DNA from 4 places in the Faecalicatena orotica genome. Region 3 is predicted to be linked to each of the others. Evidence: predicted binding sites of a transcription regulator. Region 3 holds the regulator's gene; each other region holds the start of a gene.
What was found. The regulator Rex, encoded in region 3, represses fermentation and respiration genes when NADH is low (regulators of the CRP and FNR family bind a similar motif). The targets are predictions, from matches to a motif close to ATTGTTAANTANTTAACAAT.

Region 1: gap (type I glyceraldehyde-3-phosphate dehydrogenase) is a predicted target of Rex. The motif match lies at 1,499-1,518, and genes of this name have one in related genera.
Region 2: ABIN22_RS16215 (aminoglycoside phosphotransferase family protein) is a predicted target of Rex. The motif match lies at 1,947-1,966, and genes of this name have one in related genera.
Region 4: ABIN22_RS15450 (oxidoreductase) is a predicted target of Rex. The motif match lies at 1,893-1,912, and genes of this name have one in related genera.

What each region holds. Positions count from the first base shown of each region.
Region 1 is NZ_CAJJZH010000009.1:11,004-14,170, forward strand. Features, by position in the region: gene mnmA (tRNA 2-thiouridine(34) synthase MnmA) at 1-631, shown strand, start outside; gene ABIN22_RS17705 (histidinol-phosphatase HisJ family protein) at 628-1,446, shown strand; gene gap (type I glyceraldehyde-3-phosphate dehydrogenase) at 1,599-2,612, shown strand; gene ABIN22_RS17715 (phosphoglycerate kinase) at 2,782-3,167, shown strand, end outside.
Region 2 is NZ_CAJJZH010000007.1:279,335-282,501, reverse strand. Features, by position in the region: gene ABIN22_RS16220 (cell wall hydrolase) at 1-965, shown strand, start outside; gene ABIN22_RS16215 (aminoglycoside phosphotransferase family protein) at 1,065-1,820, opposite strand; gene adhE (bifunctional acetaldehyde-CoA/alcohol dehydrogenase) at 2,105-3,167, opposite strand, start outside.
Region 3 is NZ_CAJJZH010000011.1:26,772-29,938, forward strand. Features, by position in the region: gene ABIN22_RS19655 (ABC-F family ATP-binding cassette domain-containing protein) at 1-924, opposite strand, end outside; gene ABIN22_RS19660 (redox-sensing transcriptional repressor Rex) at 1,166-1,816, shown strand; gene ABIN22_RS19665 (NAD(P)H-hydrate dehydratase) at 1,940-3,167, shown strand, end outside.
Region 4 is NZ_CAJJZH010000007.1:127,808-130,974, forward strand. Features, by position in the region: gene ABIN22_RS15430 (diacylglycerol/lipid kinase family protein) at 1-132, shown strand, start outside; tRNA gene ABIN22_RS15435 (tRNA-Glu) at 311-382, shown strand; gene ABIN22_RS15440 (helix-turn-helix domain-containing protein) at 647-853, shown strand; gene ABIN22_RS15445 (TetR/AcrR family transcriptional regulator) at 1,108-1,692, opposite strand; gene ABIN22_RS15450 (oxidoreductase) at 1,977-3,167, shown strand, end outside.

The DNA of each region.
Region 1 (3,167 bases), on a different contig from region 3:
GATTGAGAAGGACCAGACCTATGCACTTTATAATCTGACACAGGAACAGCTGAAGCGGACGCTGATGCCGGTCGGGGAGTATTCGAAAGACGAGGTGCGCCGCATTGCGGAGAAGATCCATCTTCAGGTTGCGAATAAGCCGGACAGCCAGGACATCTGTTTTGTCCCGGACAAAGACTATGCTTCTTATATAGAAGAGAATACAGAAGTCAGGATCCCTGAGGGGAATTTCGTGACCAGTGACGGCACTGTTCTGGGAACTCATAAGGGAATTACACATTATACAGTCGGCCAGCGTAAAGGACTTGGACTTGCACTGGGATATCCGGCCTTTGTGCTGGAAATCCGTCCGGAGACGAACGAGGTGGTGATCGGGACCAAGGAAGAATCCATGACACATGTGCTGCGTGCAGACCGCCTGAATTTTATGTCCGTTGAAGATTTGACAGAACCTTTACGTGTTTTTACAAAGATACGCTATAACCATAAAGGTGCATGGTGTACAATAGAAAAAACGGGCACGGACGAAGTTACCTGTACATTTGAAGAACCTCAGAGGGCAGTCACTCCGGGACAGGCAGTGGTATTTTACGATGGGGAATATGTGCTCGGCGGAGGAACAATATTATGATAACAAGCGATTTTCACATGCACACAGATTTCTCATCGGACTGTGAGGCACCGGCGAGAGACATGATAGAGGGTGCGGTATCAAAAGGACTGAAGACAATCTGTATCACCGACCACAATGATAAAGATTATCCCTTTCACGAAGATATCGGACCCAAAGCGTTTGTTTTTGACATAGACCACTACTTTGAAGTGCTCAGAGGGCTGAAAGAAGAGTATGCGGATAAAATAGATGTCCGCATCGGTATAGAGATTGGGCTCCAGCCACATCTTGGTGCATATTATAAAGAATTGGTGAATAAATATCCATTCGATTTTGTCATAGGGTCGGTTCATGTCGTACATGGCAGCGATCCTTACTATCGGGAAATGTTTCAGGGCAGAAGCGATGAGGAGGCGTACAGGGAGACCTTTCAGGCGACACTGGAAGACCTCGATGCCGTGGATGATTTTGACGTTCTGGGGCATATTGATTATGTGGTCCGTTACGGGAACAATCAGGCGCAGGAGTATTCCTACCGGAAGTATGCGGACCAGCTTGATGAAATCCTGAAAAAGGTGATTGCCAAAGGCAAAGGGATCGAGATGAATATGGCCGGATTCAAATACGGGCTCGGTTTCTGCCATCCGCATCCGGACATCATCAGGCGTTACCGGGAGCTTGGCGGCGAGATTATTACGATCGGTGCCGACGGGCACAGACCCGAACACATCGCCTACGATTTTGAGAAGACAGCAGGCATTCTGAAAGACTGTGGATTTAAATACTACACAGAATTTTCAGGGAGAAAGCCGAAATTTGAACAACTTCCATAAAAATGCATTTTGCACTTGAATTTTTGTTCTTGATTTAGTACAATAAACCATAGTTGATGAATCTTTAACAAACAGGCTGTTTGGCTGGAGATTCCACAATATAGCGACTGTGTAACAGTTGACACTTTTTAAAACTTTAGGAGGAATTAATCATGGCAGTAAAAGTAGCGATTAATGGATTTGGACGTATTGGACGTCTTGCATTCAGACAGATGTTCGGAGCAGAGGGATATGAAGTAGTTGCAATTAACGACTTAACATCACCGACAATGCTGGCTCACTTATTAAAATATGACTCAACACAGGGAAGATATGCATTATGCGACAAAGTAGTAGCAGGTGAAGATTCCATCACAGTTGACGGAAAAGAAATTAAAATCTACGCAAAAGCTAACGCTGAAGAACTTCCTTGGGGAGAGATCGGTGTAGATGTTGTTCTGGAGTGTACAGGCTTCTATACATCCAAAGCAAAAGCAGAAGCTCATATCAAAGCAGGCGCTAAGAAAGTCGTTATTTCTGCACCGGCAGGAAATGACCTTCCTACAATCGTTTACAATGTAAACCACGAAGAGCTTACAAAAGAGGACAACATCATCTCAGCTGCTTCCTGTACAACTAACTGCTTAGCTCCAATGGCAAAAGCACTGAACGATTTAGCACCGATCAAATCAGGTATCATGTGCACAATCCACGCTTACACAGGCGATCAGATGACACTTGACGGACCACAGAGAAAAGGTGATTTAAGAAGATCACGTGCAGCTGCTGTAAATATCGTTCCTAACAGCACAGGTGCAGCGAAAGCAATCGGTCTTGTTATCCCGGAACTGAACGGAAAATTAATCGGATCTGCACAGAGAGTTCCAACCCCGACAGGTTCTACAACTATCTTAACAGCAGTTGTTGAAGGAACAGTAACAGTTGACCAGATCAACGAAGCAATGAAAGCAGCTTCCAACGAATCTTTCGGATACAACACAGATGAGATCGTATCCAGCGATATCGTAGGAATGAAATACGGTTCATTATTCGATGCTACACAGACAATGGTACTTCCACTTGACAACGGAACAACAGAAGTACAGGTAATTTCATGGTATGATAATGAGAATTCTTACACAAGCCAGATGGTAAGAACAATCAAATACTTCGGAACATTACTGTAAGATTTGGTAACTGTTCATGGTCCTGAACAGTTACAAGATTTGAATAAATAAATAGAATAGACTCAAAAAAGGGTCCGGTCTTTGTATAGGACCGGATTCTTTTTATGTAAAAATCAAGTATCTGCTCATGGTTTTGCGCAGGTAAAAATAAAAAACAGGAGGCAATACTATGCTCAACAAAAAGTCAGTAGATGATATTAATGTAAAGGGTAAAAAGGTCCTTGTAAGATGCGACTTCAATGTACCGCTGATCGATGGAAAGATTACAGATGAGAACCGCCTTGTGGCTGCCCTGCCTACTATTAAGAAGCTGGTTGCAGACGGAGGAAAGATCATCCTCTGCTCACATCTCGGAAAGCCGAAGGGACAGCCTGTTCCTGAGTTATCACTCGCACCTGTCGCTGTAAGATTATCTGAACTGCTTGGACAGGAAGTAAAATTTGCGGCTGATCCTGAAGTGGTAGGACCTAACGCAAAGGCAGCAGTAGAAGCAATGAATGATGGAGATATCATCCTTCTTGAGAATACCCGTTACAGGGCAGAAGAGACAAAGAA
Region 2 (3,167 bases), on a different contig from region 3:
CTGCCGAAATGCAGGTCGAAATAACTAATGGTGAAATCCTAAGAACGAAAGATTCCTTAGATGAAGCCAAGGCTAACGAAGCTAAACAATACGATGACATGAAGACCCGTATTAAGTATATGTACGAAACCGGCAACGCAACACTTTTAGAAATGCTGTTTTCAGCAGAAAGCATGACAGATTTCTTAAACAAGGCGGATTTTATCCAGAATATCAGCGACTATGACCGGGACATGCTGACCGAGCTTCAGAAGACACGTCAGGAAATTGCAGATAAGAAAGAAACGCTGGAAGCACAGCAGACTTCCCTCGTGGCGATCCAGAAAGATCTGGAGAAACAGGAGGAGCAGCTTAAGCAGAAGGCAAAGGAAACCTCAACCGATCTGGAAACATACAAAGCACAGCTCGAAAAGCTTAAGGCAGAAGAGGCAGCAAAAGCCGCGGCTGCTGCCGAAGCTGCAGCAAAAGCGAAAGCTGCCGAGGAGGCAAATGCAAAAGCCAACGCCAGTACTTCCGGTAATAATAATTCCGACAACGGCAGCTCAGGCGGCGGCAATTCCGGAGGCGGCGGGTATGATGACAGTGTTGTAAATGGCGGATCCACGAATGTCGGCGGAAGTGATCTGGATGTATTCGCAGCTATACTGGACTGTGAAGCGATGCATGATTACAACTCCATGCTTGCTGTCGCAACGGTGATTATGAACCGTGTTTACAGTCCTATATTCCCGAATAGTATTACAGACGTTGTCTATGCTTCCGGGCAGTTCGAACCGGTTTGGTCCGGAAGGCTCGATGCTGTACTGTCGAGCGGCGCCAGTGATCTGGCATATACCGTGGCACAGGATGCGATAAATGGTGCAAGGCTTGCCGCAGTACAGGACTGTTACTATTTCCTCTATGCAGGGGCAACGGACAGGCCCGGCGTTAATATTGGCAATAACCTGTTCTTCCAGGGCTGGTAGGCACGAAATCCGGCTTAAAAAGAAGCACTGTACTATGGCGCATATTACTATGCATGCCATAATACAGTGCTTCTTTTATTTTTAATTTATCTTCATTCCTTACTGATAATCAAAAACGTCAATCCACTTCATAAGGAAATCTTTTTCCAGTTCATTATCCTTTGTCAGCTGTGCGGCTGCGACGATCGGGAGCCACTGCTGTACGTACTGCATTGCAGTATCGCTCTTTCTGCAGAATATCTTCATATACATATCTGCCGCTTCCTGATCCTTCAGGGCGAACAGGAGATATGTCATAGCAGCATCAGCGCTTGCATTTCCCTGTGTGGCATGTGCCCAGTCAACTACTGTCATCTTGCCGTTCTTTGCAACGATAACATTACTCGGGTTAAAATCTCCGTGGCACACTTTATTATGCTTCGGCATGCTTTCCAGTCTCGTGAGAAGTTCGTAACGTGTCGTTGCGTCCACTTCTTTCAGGCTGTTGATCTGGCTTGACAGCTTATCTTTCAGTTTATTCAGGCGCGGAGATGTCTTGCTGTGTACCGTAATCTGGAGGTCTACGAAGTCTTCCATATATTTCTCCAGATTGCCCCTGTCGCCTTCCATCATCTCTTCCAGTGTCTTTCCTGCCTTGTATTCAATTGCAATCGCCCATTTGCCGTCAATCTGGGTGACTTCCTTAACCTTCGGTATATCCAGACCGGTATCTTCCACTCTTGCTGTATTCAATGCCTCATTAAATACATCTGACTTCGGATGTGTCGTTTCAAATACTTTGACTACGCTGTCATCACATTTGTATACTTTCTTATAAGGACGTTCTACGATTAAATTTTTTTCTTCCAGCTTCATAAGTTATTCCTCCTGATTTTGCTGCCGTTTTTTAAGTTGTTTTTATTATACATCAACTTTTTTAACAATGTAAGCCCCATATGTAAATTTTGTGCAATTTTTAACTAAGTTTTTTATAGTTTATATATTGTTATTTTTTTAACCAATAAATTACCCATGCAGAAGGCGGGAGGTTTTCTCTATCACGCACAAATGCAGGAGCGCGGCACCTAAATGCCGCGCTCCTGCCCGTGAGAAAAAATTTATCCTTATTGGACTACCAGGGTCAATAAGTTTTGAAAGGCTTATTTGCCGTAGTAGCATTTTAAGTAGAGCTCTTTGATTTCCTTCATTAATGGATATCTCGGGTTAGCTCCTGTACACTGGTCATTGAATGCCTGCTCTACCATGTCATCCAGTGTATCGAGGAAGTACTTCTCATCGATACCGTAGTCTTTGATTGTCTTCTTGATACCGATCTTCTCTTTCAGGTCTTCCAGTTTAGCGATGAAGTTATCAAATACTTCCTGGTCATCCTTTCCTGTGCATCCTGCAAAACGTCCTAATTCAGCATATCTAGCAAGTGCATGTGGATACTGGTACTGTGAGAATGTACCCATCTTGGTTGGTACTTCTGCTGAGTTATATTTCATAACCTCTGTCAGGATAACTGCATTTGCAACACCGTGTGGCAGGTGGTGGAAAGCACCCAGTTTATGAGCCATAGAGTGGTTCAGTCCGAGGAATGCGTTTGCGAATGCCATACCTGCCATACAGGAAGCATTTGCCATCATTTCACGTGCCTTCGGATCATTAGCCCCGTTCTCATATGCTGACGGCAGGTAATCAAATACGCTCTTTACAGCCTTCATAGCCAGACCATCTGTGAAGTCTGTTGCCATGATAGAAACGTATGCCTCGATTGCATGTGTCATAACATCGATACCGGACGCGCTTGTCAGTCCCTTCGGCTGGGTCATCATATTATCAACATCAACGATTGCCATATTCGGAAGCAGTTCGTAGTCTGCCAGCGGCCATTTAACGCCTGTCTCAGCGTCCGTTATGATTGCGAACGGTGTTACTTCGGAACCTGTTCCTGAAGAAGTAGGGATTGCTACAAAGTAAGCTTTCTCTCCCATCTTAGGGAATGTAAATACTCTCTTTCTGATGTCCATGAAGTCCATAGCCATATCTTCGAAGTTTGCTTCCGGATGCTCATACATTACCCACATAATCTTTGCTGCATCCATTGCAGAACCACCGCCGAGTGCGATAATTGTGTCAGGCTCGAAGGACCGCATCAGGTCAGCACCCTTGCGTGCACACTGCAGTGTCGGGTCCGGAGCTACTTCGTAGAAGCATGTA
Region 3 (3,167 bases):
CTCCTGTGGCTTTTCCACAAGCGTCATCTTGTTCAGCATCTTTTCCCGGCTCTCTGCACGCTTGATAGACTTTTCGCGGTTGAAGGAGCGGAGCTTTTCAATGACAGCTTCCTGATGCTTGATTTCACGCTGCTGGTTCAGGTATTCTTTGAGCATGGCATCCCGGATCTGCTGTTTCTTATCCGCATACGCCTTGTAATTCCCGGCATACATGCGGACAGCCCCATTCTCAACTTCGATTACCTTTGTCACGACACGGTTCAGGAAGAAACGGTCATGGGATACAATAAAAACAGCACCCGGGTAGTTCAGAAGATAGGTTTCCAGCCAGGTGATGGAATTCAGGTCCAGATGGTTCGTCGGTTCATCAAGGAGCAGGATATCCGGTTTGGTCAGCAGCAGCTTACCGAGGGAGACACGGGTTTTCTGCCCGCCAGAAAGGGTGTCCGTCATCTTATTAAAATCTTCTTCACCAAAACCAAGACCTTTTAAGACGCCGGTGATCTCACTTTCATAGGCATATCCATTCTGTGCTTCAAACTGTGACATAAGGCGGTTATAGGTTTCCAGCCGCTTCTCAAGTTCCTCACCGTTTAATGACTTCAATTCATGTTCGATCGTGCGGATTTGCTGTTCCATTGCAATAATATCGGCCTTAGCGGTCTTGACCTCCTCATAAATGGAACGTCCGCTTTCCAGCTTCTGCTGCTGTGCAAGGTAGCCAAGCGTCTTCCCCCTTGTCAGAACAACCTCACCGCTGTCTATGGGCTCTTCCTTCACGATCATCTTTAAAATGGTGGATTTGCCCGCCCCGTTTACGCCGACAAGTGCGGCCTTTTCTCTGTCTTCTATATGGAAAGACCCGTCTTTTACGATCAGCTGGTCTCCGAATGATTTATTAAGATTATGACATGCGAGTATCATAATTAACCTCCTGCATCTTAAGTGTGCCTTATTTTACAGCGTTTTGGCCGTAATAAGGAAATACATACTTATTTCATTATAGCGAAAATAAAGTAAAATACAACTAAAAAATTGACTTTGTCCACACAATTCTATATAATAAAATTCGGTACATTGTTTTGTAAGTACCTATGTATCATATTATGAAGAGCATAGATCATTACAAAACGATGTACTAGACTAAGTTTGGAGGGTGATAACTGTGGAAGAGAGAGAAATATCACGTGCGGTAATAGGAAGGCTGCCAAGATATTACAGATATTTGGGAGAATTACTGGATGCAGGGGTTGAGCGGATTTCGTCAAATGACCTGAGCAAGAAGATGAGTGTCACTGCTTCACAGATCCGTCAGGATTTAAATAATTTCGGCGGCTTTGGACAACAGGGCTATGGATATAACGTAAAGTATCTTTATACAGAGATCGGGAAGATCCTCGGTTTAAACAGACAGCATAATATGATTATAATTGGAGCCGGCAATCTCGGGCAGGCACTTGCGAATTACGCGTCTTTTGAGAAGAGTGGTTTCAGTCTGAAAGGACTGTTCGATGTGAATCCGAGACTCGAAGGTGTTTCTATCCGCGGCATACCGGTCCGCATGATGGATGAATTAAAAGACTTTTTAAAACATAACGAAATAGAAATTGCAGCGCTTACGATTCCAAAATCAAAAGCAATAGAAGTAGCAGACCTGCTTGTAGCAAATGGAATTAAAGCTATCTGGAACTTTGCACATACGGATCTAAACCTTCCGGATGATGTCATTGTAGAGAGTGTACACCTCTCAGATAGTCTGATGAAACTTTCCTACAATATCACAAGCTATAATGAGGAACACGGCAGCAAAGCGTAAACAGTAGAAATTTGAGTTTAACAAAGACGTTCAGGACGTGTAACGAAGGCGGTGCCTTTTTTACACGTCATTTCATTTCGGCGTATTTTGGGAAATTTGAAAGTAAACAAGGAGGAAGAGCATATGAGATATCTGCCTACAGGGGAATGGATGCAGAAAGCGGACAGCTTTACCATCAATGAGATTGGCCTGCCGTCCCTGGTTTTAATGGAGCGGGCCGCCTTAAAAGTTGTGGAAGCTATGGAGCGGGAACAAATCAATCTGGAAAAACCACTTATATTCTGCGGTTCCGGCAACAATGGCGGGGATGGTTTTGCCGTTGCCCGGCTGCTGAAAGAAAAAGGATATGATGCTACGGCCGTATTTGTGGGCCATGAATCCTCCATGAGTGCCGACTGCCGCAGGCAGAAGGAAATTGCAGAAAAATGTGGCGTGCCGATGGTAACAACTGTATGCCGTCAGGAATATACTACTATAGTGGATGCAGTTTTCGGGGTAGGACTCAATAGAGAAATCACGGGGGACTATCTGGAGTCTATCGTAAAAATGAATGCTTTAAGCGGGCAGAAAGTGGCCGTAGACATCCCGTCCGGGATCTGTTCTGCCACGGGCAGGGTGCTTGGCTGTGCTTTTCAGGCAGATTTGACAGTTACCTTCCAGTGTGAAAAGCTGGGACTGATCCTCCATCCCGGGCATATGTATGCAGGAAAGACAGTTGTGGCTGATATTGGTATCCAATGCGGATTATTTGAAAAGGAAAATGATATCTGTTATACCTATGAGAAAAAAGATCTGCCGGACCTTATGCCGCCCAGACGACCGAACTCCCATAAGGGCACTTACGGGAAGGTCCTGATGATTACAGGAAGCAAGGGCATGTCCGGTGCCGCCTACTTAAGTGCAAAGGCTGCTTATACAAGCGGGGCGGGACTTGTTCAGATCTATACCTCAGAGGATAACCGCGTGATTCTGCAGCAGCTACTCCCCGAAGCCATCATCTCAACATATACTGAATTTGAAGAGGAAAAACTAAAGAACCTGCTTGGCTGGGCGGACGTGGTATGTATTGGATGCGGTCTGGGGCAGAGCAGGCTTTCAGAAAGTATTCTGGAAACGACACTGAAAGAAGTCAGGGTCCCCTGTGTGGCTGATGCAGACGGACTGAATATATTAAGCTGTCATCCCGAACTCTTGATAACGACAGAGAGACCTCTTATCCTGACACCGCATATGAAAGAAATGTCCGGCCTTCTCGGCTGTTCGGTAGCGGAACTTCAGGAAGAACGTTTTGAAAAGGTAAAAGCCTTTACAGAAAAATATGGTGTTGTGTGTGTCCTGAAAGATGCAAGGA
Region 4 (3,167 bases), on a different contig from region 3:
GAGCATGATGAAGTCGTGATAAAAAACAGAAAGCAGGGGCTTAAGATTATGGTAGCTCCAAAGGCAATTGAAAGATTGTCCGTAAAAGGCAGGATTGAAGCTGCAATCCAGGAGTTTCAGGGAGAAGAGTAATATAATTTCACAGAAACCATAATATAAAAAAGGCTGCGGTGAGTGCCATGTGGGTATAATCTGCAGCCTTCGTAAAAAGTTATCAAAAAAAGTTGGCAAAAAAAGTTGAAAAAAGTACTTGCATTATTAAAAAAGGTATAGTATAATAAAATTCGCTTGTGAGAGCGAAATAAAACATGGCTCCATGGTCAAGCGGTTAAGACGCTAGCCTCTCACGCTGGAATCAGGGGTTCGATTCCCCTTGGAGTCACTACGAAAAATTATCCATAGAATATTCTATGGATAATTTTTTTGTCTGAATCCTTATATATCAAGGGGAAGAGGAGAAAGTATCTCTAACATCCCTATTCTGATAATCTTTTATACGTCTTAAAATCCCTCTAAACAGTAATCTTCTTGTCCTAACCCGAAAGACTTGATTAAATTTGTCCACTTTCATTATAGTCATGGTAAGACTATTTTCCGATAGTCGCAATGAGACTTTCTTATAATAAAAAGATAAGGGGGGACTCTCATGGTTTATGAAAATATCCGCAATTTGCGGGAAGACAGTGATAAAACTCAGATTGAATTAGCAGAATACCTCAATATAACTCAAACTACTTATTCAAAGTATGAATTAGGGAAAATAAATGTTCCGGTAGAAGTCTTTGCAAAATTAGCAGATTATTATCACGTATCTGTTGATTACTTACTTGGACGAACGAAAAATAAAAATTAATATATAGTGTCATCAAGGTTTGATTACATCTGCCCGGACAATGTGAGAAACGCTTAGGTAGTTCGTTTATTGTTGACAATTTTGTATACTTTGCTATAATATACTTAACAAGAGAACCGTTGGTCAGCGTACACCTGACCGCCGGAAAATAAGTGTTATAAAGATAGCGCCTTACTTTACCAGAGCAGGGGCGCTATTTTTTGCGTTTTGTAAGCATTACAACAAGAGTAATAACAGCGCAAAGCATATTTTATTTATTCTTTATAATAACTAATTATCATATCCAGAATCCTCTGTGACCGTTCGGAAAGTGTATAGCTCCCCTCATGAAGGCACCAGTCATAGATTAATCCCCTTGAAACTCCAAGGATATCCTCTGTAATTGCAGTAGAATCACCGTGAAGGGTTCCTGTCTCTGTTTCTGCTTCAACGGCATGCAGGATGGTCTGATAGAAAAAGCGGTCAGGGTTCAGGATATACTTTTCATTGCTGGAAAGCTGATGCTTGAAGTATTGGAGCGCTGCCATCGCACCCATATTTTCCATTGAATGGGCCTGCTCCATTATAAGGAACCGGATAGCTTCAAGCGGTTCATCGGGGTGTCCCTGATTCCAGGCTTCTTCAGACTGCTGGTCAAAGAGCCGGTACCCCTCATCCAGAATGTTATCCTTGCTCTGAAAATGATGATAGAAAGCACCTACAGATACCTCTGCCTCATTACAGATATCCTGAACTGTTATACTCTCGTATGACTTCTGTGCGAATAAAGACAAGGCACAGGAAAAGATTTTCTGTTTGGTTGCCAGAGCCTGTTTCTGACGGTTTGTCTGTGGTTTCATAATATTCCCCCTTATATACGGCAAAGCGGACGTTACTGTGAACGCCCCGCAAGGGGGCGGTAACGGGCGGACCTGCTTTATATACACTAGGATAACATGCAGATTCTGTTTTTGACAATACAGCAAATCAGAATTGGACATATTTCACAAAATAACATTCGCCGAATTGTATTCTGTGTCAATAGATTTTATAGGGGAGAAGTGTTATTATTTTAACAGAACAATAAACGGATCAAAAATTGCTCGTAAAACTGAGCAATCCAAGAGGATGGAAGGAGATGCCTATGTCTACAAAGTATGAACATTTATTTTCCCCGATTAAGGTAGGAGGTGTTGAACTGCCGAACCGTATCGCCATGATGCCGATGGGAGTTTTCTCACCGCGCCTTATGAATCAGAAGACCGCGGCCTATACGAAAGATGGGGCGGATTATTACATCGAGCGTGCAAAGGGCGGAACGGGGCTGATTATTTCAGGGGTAGTCCCGATTATCCCGATTCCGGTGCGTACGCCTGTATGTTTCCCGGATGAATATGTAGAAGAGATGAAGTATCTGATGGACGGAGTCCATAAATATGGTTCTAAGATGTTTGTCCAGCTGACTGCGATGACAGGACGCGCGGCGCATCTGGAGAGTGAAACTGACTGGAAGATACTTCCCGCACCGGCCCCGATTCAGAATGTATGGGACCCGACAGTGAAGAACCGCGGGATTACGAAGGAAGAAATCCATAAATATGTAGAAAACTTTGCAGAGGCATCTTACCTTGTAAAGCAGGCGGGGGGCGACGGTGTTGAGATTCATGCCGTCCATGAAGGTTATCTGCTGGATCAGTTTGCAATCGGGTTCTACAATAAGCGTACCGATGAATATGGCGGATGCCTTGAGAACCGCCTGAGATTCCCGAGGGAGATCGTAGAGGCGATCAAAGAGAAGTGTGGAAAAGACTTTCCGGTTTCTATCCGCTACAGCGTAAGAAGCTATGTAAAAGACTTTAACCGCGGTGCACTTCCGTGGGAGGAATTCGAGGAGAAGGGCAGGGATCTGGAAGAGGGGATCACTGTTGCGAAGAAACTTGAAGAATTCGGATATGATATGCTGAACTGTGACAATGGAAGCTATGATTCCTGGTTCTGGCCGCATCCCCCGGTATATATGCCTAAAGCATGCAATTTAAAGGATGTCGCAGAGGTTAAGAAGGCCGTGAATATTCCTGTGGTCTGTGCGGGCCGTTTTGATGACCCGGATCTTGCCGAGGAGGCAATTGCAGAAGGGAAAATGGATATTCTCGGAATGGGACGCCCGCTGCTTGCCGATGCAGAGCTCGGACATAAGTTCTATGAGGGAAGGCTGGATGATGTCCGTCCGTGTATATCCTGCCATCAGGGCTGTCTGGGACGGATTTTCCAGGGGAAGGATATCAGCTGTGCAGTGAACCCTGCCTGCGGACGTGAGAAGAGTTATGAATTAAAA